Regions from separate parts of the Mesorhizobium sp. Ca11 genome, predicted to be linked through region 1. Evidence: predicted binding sites of a transcription regulator. Region 1 holds the regulator's gene; each other region holds the start of a gene.
The links. Region 1 encodes PhoB, which activates phosphate uptake and scavenging genes when phosphate is short. Its sites were predicted from a motif close to TGTCATNNANCTGTCAT; they were not measured.
Positions count from the first base shown of each region.

Region 2: the regulator PhoB is predicted to act here: its motif matches at 1,349-1,365, upstream of LB538_RS06885 (acid phosphatase).
Region 3: the regulator PhoB is predicted to act here: its motif matches at 1,748-1,764, upstream of LB538_RS18595 (DUF1045 domain-containing protein).

Region 1 is NZ_JAIUHU010000009.1:57,642-60,915, forward strand. It holds gene pstB (phosphate ABC transporter ATP-binding protein PstB) at 1-697, shown strand, start outside; gene phoU (phosphate signaling complex protein PhoU) at 718-1,425, shown strand; gene phoB (phosphate regulon transcriptional regulator PhoB) at 1,442-2,131, shown strand; gene LB538_RS17620 (ROK family protein) at 2,465-3,274, opposite strand, start outside.
Region 2 is NZ_JAIUHU010000003.1:102,848-106,121, forward strand. It holds gene LB538_RS06880 (adenine phosphoribosyltransferase) at 1-444, opposite strand, end outside; gene LB538_RS06885 (acid phosphatase) at 609-1,304, opposite strand; gene LB538_RS06890 (cytochrome c1) at 1,443-2,300, opposite strand; gene LB538_RS06895 (cytochrome b) at 2,322-3,274, opposite strand, start outside.
Region 3 is NZ_JAIUHU010000010.1:27,433-30,706, reverse strand. It holds gene iolE (myo-inosose-2 dehydratase) at 1-190, shown strand, start outside; gene LB538_RS18605 (DUF3329 domain-containing protein) at 255-467, shown strand; gene iolB (5-deoxy-glucuronate isomerase) at 845-1,657, shown strand; gene LB538_RS18595 (DUF1045 domain-containing protein) at 1,903-2,610, shown strand; gene LB538_RS18590 (alpha-D-ribose 1-methylphosphonate 5-triphosphate diphosphatase) at 2,733-3,274, shown strand, end outside.

The sequences.
Region 1 (3,274 bases):
GAAGGACATCAACCTGTCCCTGCCCGAGCGCAGCGTGACCGCCTTCATCGGCCCGTCGGGCTGCGGGAAGTCGACGCTGCTGCGCGTGCTCAACCGCATCTACGAGCTCTATCCGAAGCAGAGCGCCGAGGGCCAGGTGCTGCTCGACGGCAAGAACATCCTCGACCGCTCGCAGGACCTCAACCTGCTGCGCACCAAGATCGGCATGGTGTTTCAGAAGCCGACGCCGTTCCCGATGTCGATCTACGAGAACATCGCTTTCGGCGTCAGGCTCTATGAGAAGATCAGCAAGGCTGAGATGGACAGCCGCGTCGAGCAGGCGCTGAAGCGCGCAGCACTCTGGAACGAGGTCAAGGACAAGCTCAACGCCAGCGGCCTCAGCCTCTCGGGCGGCCAGCAGCAGCGCCTGTGCATCGCCCGTACCGTTGCTGTGAAGCCCGAGGTCATCCTGCTCGACGAGCCGGCCTCGGCGCTCGATCCGCTGTCGACCGCCAAGATCGAGGAACTGATCGACGAGCTGCAGGCCGACTACACGATCGTCATCGTCACCCACAACATGCAGCAGGCGGCGCGCGTGTCGCGGCAGACGGCGTTCATGTATCTGGGCGAGCTGGTGGAGTTCGACCGGACCGAGAAGATCTTCACCTCGCCCCGCGAAAAGCGCACGCAGGACTACATCACCGGCCGCTTCGGCTGAGCTCATACGAGGACATCATCATGGCCGAACATACCGTCGCTTCCTTCGACGAGGATCTGAGGCAGATCAGCCGGCTCATCAACGACATGGGCGATCTCGCCGCCTCCATGGTCGGCGCTTCGACCAAGGCCCTGCTCGAGACCGACAATGCCATGGCGCAGCGCGTCGTTTCCGACGATGCTATCATGGACGCGCGCCAGCGCGAGCTCGACGACCGCGCCATCACGCTGATCGCCAAGCGCCAGCCGATGGCCGACGACCTGCGCAACGTGGTCGGCTCGATCCGCATGGCAGGCGACCTCGAACGCATCGGCGACCTCGCCAAGAACATCGCCAAGCGCGTCGGCTCGGTCGGCGTCAGCGCCGCGCCGCGCGACCTCACGCATTCGATCGATTCCATGGCGCAGCTGGTGCTGATCCAGGTCCAGGCCGTGATCCAGGAATATACGGTGGGCGACGCCACGGCGCTGGCCAAGCTTCGCAACGACGACGAGCGCATCGACGTCAAATACACATCCGTCTTCCGGGAACTCCTGACCTACATGATGGAAGACCCGCGCAACATAACCGCCTGCACGCATCTTCTGTTCTGCGCCAAGAATCTCGAGCGCATCGGCGACCATGTGACCAACATCGCCGAGAACGCCTATTATGTGCTGACCGGCACGCAATTGCCCGCGAATCGTCCCAAGCAGGACGAGACGACAATGTCGGCGCCGGCGGCCTGACGAAGGGTATCTGCCAATGATCGCGCCACGCATCATGGTGGTGGAGGACGAGGAGCCGCTTGGTGTGCTGCTCCGCTACAATCTCGAATCCGAGGGTTACCAGGTCGAAGTGGTGACCCGCGGCGACGAGGCCGAAATCCGCCTTCAGGAAAACGTCCCCGACCTGCTCGTGCTCGACTGGATGGTACCCGCGGTTTCCGGCATCGAGCTCTGCCGGCGCCTCAGGATGCGGCCCGAGACCGAGCGGCTGCCGATCATCATGCTGACCGCGCGGGGCGAAGAAAGCGACCGCGTGCGCGGCCTCTCGACCGGCGCCGACGACTATCTGGTCAAGCCGTTCTCGACGCCGGAGTTCATGGCGCGCGTCAAGGCGCTGCTGCGCCGCGCCAAGCCGGAGGTGCTGTCCAGCGTGCTCAAGGTCGGCGACATCGTGCTCGACCGCGAGTCGCACCGCGTCTACCGCAAGAAGAGCGAGATCAGGCTCGGCCCGACCGAGTTCCGGCTGCTGGAATTCATGATGCGTCATCCCGGCCGGGTGTTCTCGCGCAGCCAGCTGCTCGACAATGTCTGGGGCGAGACGATCTATATCGACGAACGCACCGTCGACGTCCATGTCGGCCGCCTGCGCAAGGCGGTCAACAATGGCCGCATGCCGGACGTCATCCGCACCATCCGCGGGGCGGGTTACGCGATCAGGGAAGATTAGGGATAGGGGGCCGAGACGCTGACGGGTTCTGTGTCTCCAGCATCGGATCGCGTGCATTGGCGGTTAGCCGAGACGCTTGTGCTTCGTCATCCACGGGCGGAGCAAGGAGCGCAGCGACGCAGCGCAGATCCGAGGATCCATTCCGTGATGTCGATGCGTTGCGACAGTCCAGAATTCTGTGCCGCTGCGCTCGACGCGTGAGGTAGCGGCATGGATTCCAGGGTCTCCGCGACGGAGCTTCGCTCCTGCTCCGCCCTGGAATGACGAAGCTGCGGGGCCTTCCCTTCGCTAATTCAAGCGTCTGCTGCTGTCCCGGACCTCTTCAAGGCTGCCTCAGGCCACGTTCTTTCCCGTCCCCACTCTTGCCTGGCCTCCCGGCGCGAAAATCTCCTGGTCGACGAAGGTCAGCGCGCGCATGGCGCAGCCTTCGCGGATCAGCGGCAACTCGTTCGGCTCGGTGTCGAAGGAGATCGATTCGGAGTGCTGGCCGCCGGCCGTCTGGGCGATCGCTTCCCTTAGCGCCGGCTCGATTAGGTCGAAGGCGGCCGCGCTGACGCCGACCATGGCGACAGGCGCCGGGTCGATGAGGGCGAACAGGCTGCCGAGACCGAAACCAAGCGCTTCGCCGGCCCGGCGGTAAGCCTCCCGTTCGGGGCCGTCCCTCTCGCGCGCCTTCGCGGCAAGGGCCCGCATGTCGGCGTCGCCGACGTCGACTGGCTCGGCGTCCTCGCTCATTTTCATGGCGCTGCGCCAGATCGCATAGTTGCCGGCATAGGCCTCGACGCAGCCGCGGCGGCCGCAGCGGCAAAGCGCCCCGCCCGGGCGGTGGATCATGTGGCCGAACTCGCCGCCGGAGGAATGCGTCCCGGTGAACAGCGCACCCTTGAGCACGAGACCCATGCCGATGCCGTGCGACAACAGGATGGCGATGAAGTCGTCGCGATAGCGCTCCGGGTCGCGCCATTGCAGCGCCACCGCCATCATGTTGCAGTCGTTCTCCATGGTGGCGGAGATGCCGAACTCCTTCTCGAGAATGTCGGCGAAAGGAATGTCGGTCAGCGGCGTTATCGGCGACCACAGCATGGAGCGCGCATGCGAATCGGTGATGCCCTGAATGCCCATGGCGATGCGGGCGACGCTGCC
Region 2 (3,274 bases), on a different contig from region 1:
GACGATGTCGGCGCCGATTTGCCTGAGCAGCTTCACCGCGGCTTCCGCCGTGCCGCCCGTGGCGATCAGGTCGTCGACCACGATCACCTTCTCCCCCGGCGAGACGCCGTCCTTGTGCATCTCCATCTCGTCCAGGCCGTATTCGAGGCTGTAGGCGACGCGCACCGTCTCGTAGGGCAGCTTGCCTTTCTTGCGGATCGGCACGAAGCCTGCCGAAAGCTGGTGCGCCACAGCGCCGCCGAGGATGAAGCCGCGCGCCTCGATGCCGGCGATCTTGTCGATCTTCAATCCGGCATAGGGATGGACCAGCTCGTCGATGGCGCGGCGGAAGGCGCGCGCGTCGCCAAGCAGCGTGGTGATGTCGCGAAACAGGATGCCGGGCTTGGGATAATCCGGAATGGTGCGGATGGCCGCAAGCAGCGTGTCTTCGAGGGAGGATTTCATCGAGGCTTTCCGCGTGTCCGGCTGTCGGATTTGGCGGCGTCGGCCTTTGCTGCCCGACGCGACCGACAAGGGCTACCGCGATGTCGCGCCAGAGACAAGCCATCCGGCAAAGGATCGGCACCGATCGCGAAGGCGCCCTTCGAAAAGCAGGCGCTACCGAGCGGCTACATGCCGAGATCCGAGCGCAGCTCGGAGCGCGCCACTTCGTACTCGGCCTTGAAATCGGGACGGTTGAGCAGGACCGCGGCGATCACGCTGCCGGAGATCTTGCCCATCTCGATGTCGGACGGATAATGGATGCCGCCGACCACGCGGTTGTGGGCGAATTCGGCCGCGCGCGCCATGATCTCGGCGCGCTTTTCGGGGACCATGTCGGCAAGGACGATGCCCATCATGGTGCCGACCGTCGCATGACCAGACGGCCAGGAACCGGAGCTCGACAGCTTCACGACCGGCTTGACCAGATCGCTGAGCTGATGGGGCCGCGGCCGCTTCCAGACATCCTTGGCGGGATCGACGACGGCGCCTTCGGTCGCCACGACGCGATCGAAGAAGGCACTGAACTTCGGCAGCTTCTCCTTGTTGAAATTCGGGCCCATGACGTCAGCGAAGCGCCAGATATTCTCCTCGGCGTCGGCGATGGCGCGCTTTTCCATTTCCGGCGTGCGTGTCACCTGCAGCGTCAGCACCTCGCCGAGCTCCGCTTTGGTTTCCGGCGAGTCATTGGCCGGTGGCGGCGGCAGGATCATCGTCAGGTCGATGTCCTTGCTGGTGACGAAAGGCTGGGCCTCATCGGCATGGGCGACATATCCGGTGACAAGCAGCAGGAAACCCGCCGCGAGCGATGCATATCTTTTCATGGGTGCGATCCTTTGGTGAGTGCGAGGCAGGATCGCCACGAGCGATGACGATCATGTGACACGCCCCGGTTTGCGCGCGCCGAAATACAAAAGGGCGCCTTGTGGCGCCCTTTCAAAATTCTTGCGATCGACGCCGCCTCAGTGCGCCACGTCGGCCCACACCCTGCGCTTGGTCATGTAGACCAATGCGCCGAAGACCAGCAGAAATATCATGACGCGGAAGCCGGTTTTCTTGCGATCCTCGAGATGCGGCTCGGCCGCGAACATCAGGAAGGCCGAGACGTCGCGCGCATACTGGTCGACGGTCTGCGGCGAGCCGTCGTCATAGGTCACCTGGCCGTCCGAGAGCGGCTTGGGCATCTTCAACGACACGCCGGACAGGAAGTACGGGTTGTAGTGCGTGCCTTCCGGGATCACCATGCCGGCCGGCGGCGTCTGGTCGTAGCCGGTGAGCAGCGAGTGGATGTAGTCCGGGCCGCCCTGCGCATACTGGGTGAAGATGTCGAAGATGAAGCGCGGGAAGCCGCGCTCGACGCCGCGTGCCTTGGCAAGCAGCGACATGTCGGGCGGCGCGGCGCCGCCATTGGCGGATGCCGCGGCCTGCTCGTTCGGGAACGGCGCCGGGAAGTGATCCGACGGCTTGCCGGGACGATCGAACATGTCGCCGGCATCGTTCGGGCCGTCATGGATGGTGTATTCGGCGGCCAAAGTCTTGATCTGCGCCTCCGAATAGCCGAGGCCTTCCAGCGTGCGGAAAGCCACCAGGTTCATCGAGTGGCAGGCCGAGCAGACTTCCTTGTAGACCTTCAGGCCGCGCTGCAGCTGCGCCTTGTCATAGGTGCCGAACGGACCGGCGAAGCTCCAGCTCATTTCCTTCGGTTCGTTGATCGGGAAATGCGTCGGAGCGGCCGCGTTGTGTTCCTCTTCGGCGGCGATGGCAGCGGTGCCCGCGACCACCAGGCCAAGCAGCGCCAGCGAGGTGAGAATCTTCTTCATACCCAAAATCCCCTCAGATTCTCAGCCCGTGGTTTCCGGCGCGGCGGCAGCGCGTGCCGGATGTCCGCTGCCGCCCTTTTTCTTTTCAAGCACGGCCTCGGTGATCGAGTTCGGCAGCCTGCGCGGCGTCTCGATCAGGCCGAGCACCGGCATGACGACCAGGAAGAAGGCGAAGTAGAACAGCGTCGCCATCTGCGCCATGAACACATAGCTGCCTTCCGCCGGCTGCGAGCCCAGCCAGCCGAGCAGGATAGCGTCGGCTACGAACAGCCAGAAGAACAGCTTGTACCATGGACGATAGACCGCCGAGCGCACCTTGGAAGTGTCGAGCCACGGCACCAGGAACAGCATGGCGATGGCGCCGAACATGCACAGCACGCCGCCGAGCTTGGAGTTGATCGGGCCGATGTTGAAGGTGATGGCGCGCAGGATCGCGTAGAACGGCAGGAAGTACCATTCCGGAACGATGTGGGCCGGCGTCTTCAGCGGGTTGGCGACCGTGTAGTTGTCCGGATGGCCGAGAAAGTTCGGCAGGTAGAAGACGAAATAGGCGAAGACGAACAGGAACACGATCATGCCAAACGCGTCCTTGATGGTGGCGTAGGGCGTGAAGGCGACGGTGTCGGTCTTCGACTTGACCTCGATGCCGGTCGGGTTCGACTGGCCCACGACATGCAGCGCCCAGATGTGCAGCACGACAACGCCGGCGATCATGAACGGCAACAGGTAATGTAGCGCAAAGAAGCGGTTCAGCGTTGGATTGTCGACGGCGAAGCCGCCGAGCAGCAGTTCCTGAATCCAGTTCCCCACCAGCGGAATGGCGCTGAAGAAGCCGGTGATGACGGTAGCGCCCCAGAAGCTCATCTGGCCCCAAGGCAGCACGTAGCCCATGAAGCCGGTGGCCATCATCAGGAGGTAGATGATGCAGCCGAGGATCCACAAGAGCTCGCGCGGCGCCTTGTAGGAGCCGTAGA
Region 3 (3,274 bases), on a different contig from region 1:
CTCACTCGACTTCGGGGCGATTGTCCAGCGTTTCGCCGATCATGGCTATGAAGGCTGGTTCGTGGTCGAGGCCGAGCAGGATCCGAAGAAGAACCCGCCGCTCAAGATGGCCCAGGTCGGCCACAAGGAACTTATGCGGGTGATGACGGCCGCCGGCTATACGGTCGAGACGCAGGGTTTTCCGGCCTGAGCAGTGGATTAGTCGGGGCGCCCGGTTTATCCGTTGTGCTTTGGGCAAATCCTGGATTGGCGCGATGAAAGACTATGAGCATCCCTTCTTCCGGCCGCTGTGGCGCCGTATCGCGGTCGTCGCGGTCTGCCTGGTCTGGTCGGTGATCGAATTCGCGTCCGGCACGCCGTTCTGGGGCGTCATCGCGCTGGGCTTCGCCGGCTATGCGGTGTGGCAGTTTTTCTATCTCTATAAGCCGATTGAGGAGAACAAGGCCGAACCCGGACCGAAGGAGTGACTAATTCATGGCTCAGAAGCGTCTACGGATCGGATACTGCGTGCATGGCGGATCGCATGCGTTGGCGATTAGCCGAAACGCCCCTCGCTTCGTCATCCTAGGGCGCAGCAAGGAGCGCAGCGACGTAGCGCAGACCCTAGGATCCATTCCGTGACTTCGAAGCAGCCGCTGCGGTACAGAATTCTGCTCCGCAGCGCCCTTCGATTGAGGTAACGGCATGGATTCTAGGGTCTCCGCGACGGAGCTGCGCTCCTGCTTCGCCCTAGAATGACGAAGTTTGGAGGCCTCGGCCAATCTCGAAGGTTGTGCTGGTTCTGTCAGCCGGCAAGATCTTTGATCCGCAACCAACGAAGGCCAACGGAATAGGAGAGACAAAAATGTCGAAACTGCTCGTCAAGGCCGACAAGGCCCACGGCCATGTCGCTCATGTCACGCCGCAAAGCGCCGGCTGGACCTATGTCGGTTTCGACCTGCATCGGCTTCGTCCGGGCGAGACGGTGTCCGGCAAAACCGGCGAGCGCGAGGTCTGCCTGGTGTTCGTCACCGGAAAGGGCAAGGCATCGGCCGGCGGCAAGGATCTCGGCCTGCTCGGCGAGCGCATGTCGCCCTTCGAAGGCAAGCCGTGGTCGGTCTATGTGCCGCAAGGCGCCGACTGGTCGGTGACCGCCGATACCGAGCTGGAACTCGCCGTCTGCTCGGCGCCTGGCCTCGGTGGCCGTCTGCCGGTGCGCGTCATCGGACCTGACGATCTCGGCCAGGAGGTGCGCGGCAAGGGCACCAACACGCGCTACGTCACCAACATCCTGCCCGAGGGCAAGCCGGCTGATTCGCTGCTGGTGGTCGAGGTGATCACGCCCGGCGGCCACACGTCGAGCTATCCGCCGCACAAGCACGACCAGGACAATCTGCCGGCCGAATCCTATCTCGAGGAGACCTATTATCACCGCCTCAACCCGCCGCAGGGCTTTGCCTTCCAACGCGTCTACACCGATGCCGACCGCAACGGCGTGCGCGAGCTGGACGAGGCGATGGCGATCGAGGACGGCGACGTCGTGCTGGTGCCCAAGGGCTATCATCCCTGCGCCGCCTGCCACGGCTACGATCTTTATTACCTCAACGTCATGGCCGGACCGAAGCGGACGTGGAAATTCCACAACGCGCCCGAGCATGAATGGCTGATGAAGGCCTGATCGACACGCCGGCAAAGCCGTTGGTCCAGCCCGGAAAAATCGTCGGCTAACGAGCTCCGTGCTGGACTTGCCTTCGAAAACCCACGAAAGCTTCGTCAATCCGTCATGGAAATCACCTATGGCAGCGGTTCCGGTGCATGTCGCCGCAAGCGCTCCGGCGTTTGGGCCACGACTTGCCAAGACAATGACTTGAAGCGCGTCGCATATTCCTTTGGGGCGCGCAGCGCGCTTGACGAGGAACGCCCATGCGCTACGCGATCTACTACACCCCGGGGCAGGACGAGAAGCTGGCGCGCATTGCCGCCAACTGGCTGGGCCGCGACCCGTTTGGCGCGGCGACGCGGCCGGTCGAGGCCGTAGGCGATCTGTCGGCCGCGGAAGTCGCTTTCCATACTGCCTCTGCCCGGCGCTACGGATTCCACGCGACCCTGAAAGCGCCGTTCCGGCTGGCGCCGGACGAGACGGAAGCCTCGCTGCGCGCCGCGCTCGACGCTTTCGCCGAGGCGACGCCGCCTGTGATCATCCCGCGTCTGGTCGTCGGCCAAATCGACGGCTTTTTCGCGCTGGTGCCGGAAGCGCAGTTCGCGCCGCTCAACGATTTCGCCGGCGAGGTGGTGCGCGCCTTCGATCCGTTCCGCGCGCCGCTGACCGAGGCCGAGATCGAGCGCCGCAGCCCCGATGCGCTGAAGCCGGACGAGTTTCGCAACCTTTGCCAATGGGGCTATCCTTACGTCTTTGACACGTTCCGCTTCCACATGACGCTGTCGGGGCGGGTCGGGCCACAGGAAAGCCCACGTCTTCGTGCAGCGATCGACGGCCTGTTCGCCGACGTGCTGCGGCAGCCCGTGCCGGTGGATGCGCTGACATTGTTCGTCGAAAGCGAGCCCGGCGCCCCGTTCATGGTGCTTTCCCATCATGCGCTTGGCCGCAGCCCCGCCCGCAAGACCGCATAGGACGGATCCGCGGAAACGCTGAACCGCCCTATCTTTTTGTTTACGCAATTCCGGACGGAAAACCGCAAAGCACTTTTCCTGGAATTGCTCTGAAACGACTGCTTGAGATAGGACCGCCCGAGATGACCGCCGAAACCGTTCTCACCAATGCCCGCATCGTGTTGCCCGACGAAATCGTCAAGGGCTCGCTGTTGTTGCGCGACGGCCTGATTGCCGCCGTCGAGCCCGGTGCCGTCCGCGCCGGCGAGGACATGGGCGGCGATTACATCATCCCGGGTCTCGTCGAGCTGCACACCGATCACCTCGAAGGTCATTACGCGCCGCGCCCGAAAGTGCGCTGGAACCCGATCGCCGCCGTGCTTGCCCATGACGCCCAGGTCGCGACCGCCGGCATCACCACGGTGCTCGACGCCCTGCGCGTCGGCATGGACGAGGATGCCGACCTGAAATCCGACGACGTTCGCAAGCTGGCCGACGCCATCGAGGACAGCGTGCGCCAGGATCGGCTCAGGGCCGACCATTTCATCCACCTGCGTTGCGAGGTCTCGGCGCCGGACTGCCTCGAGGCTTTCGCCAATTTCGAGACCGACGAGCGGGTTAAGCTCGCCTCGCTGATGGACCATGCGCCCGGACAGCGCCAGTTCGTCAACCTCGAGACCTATGC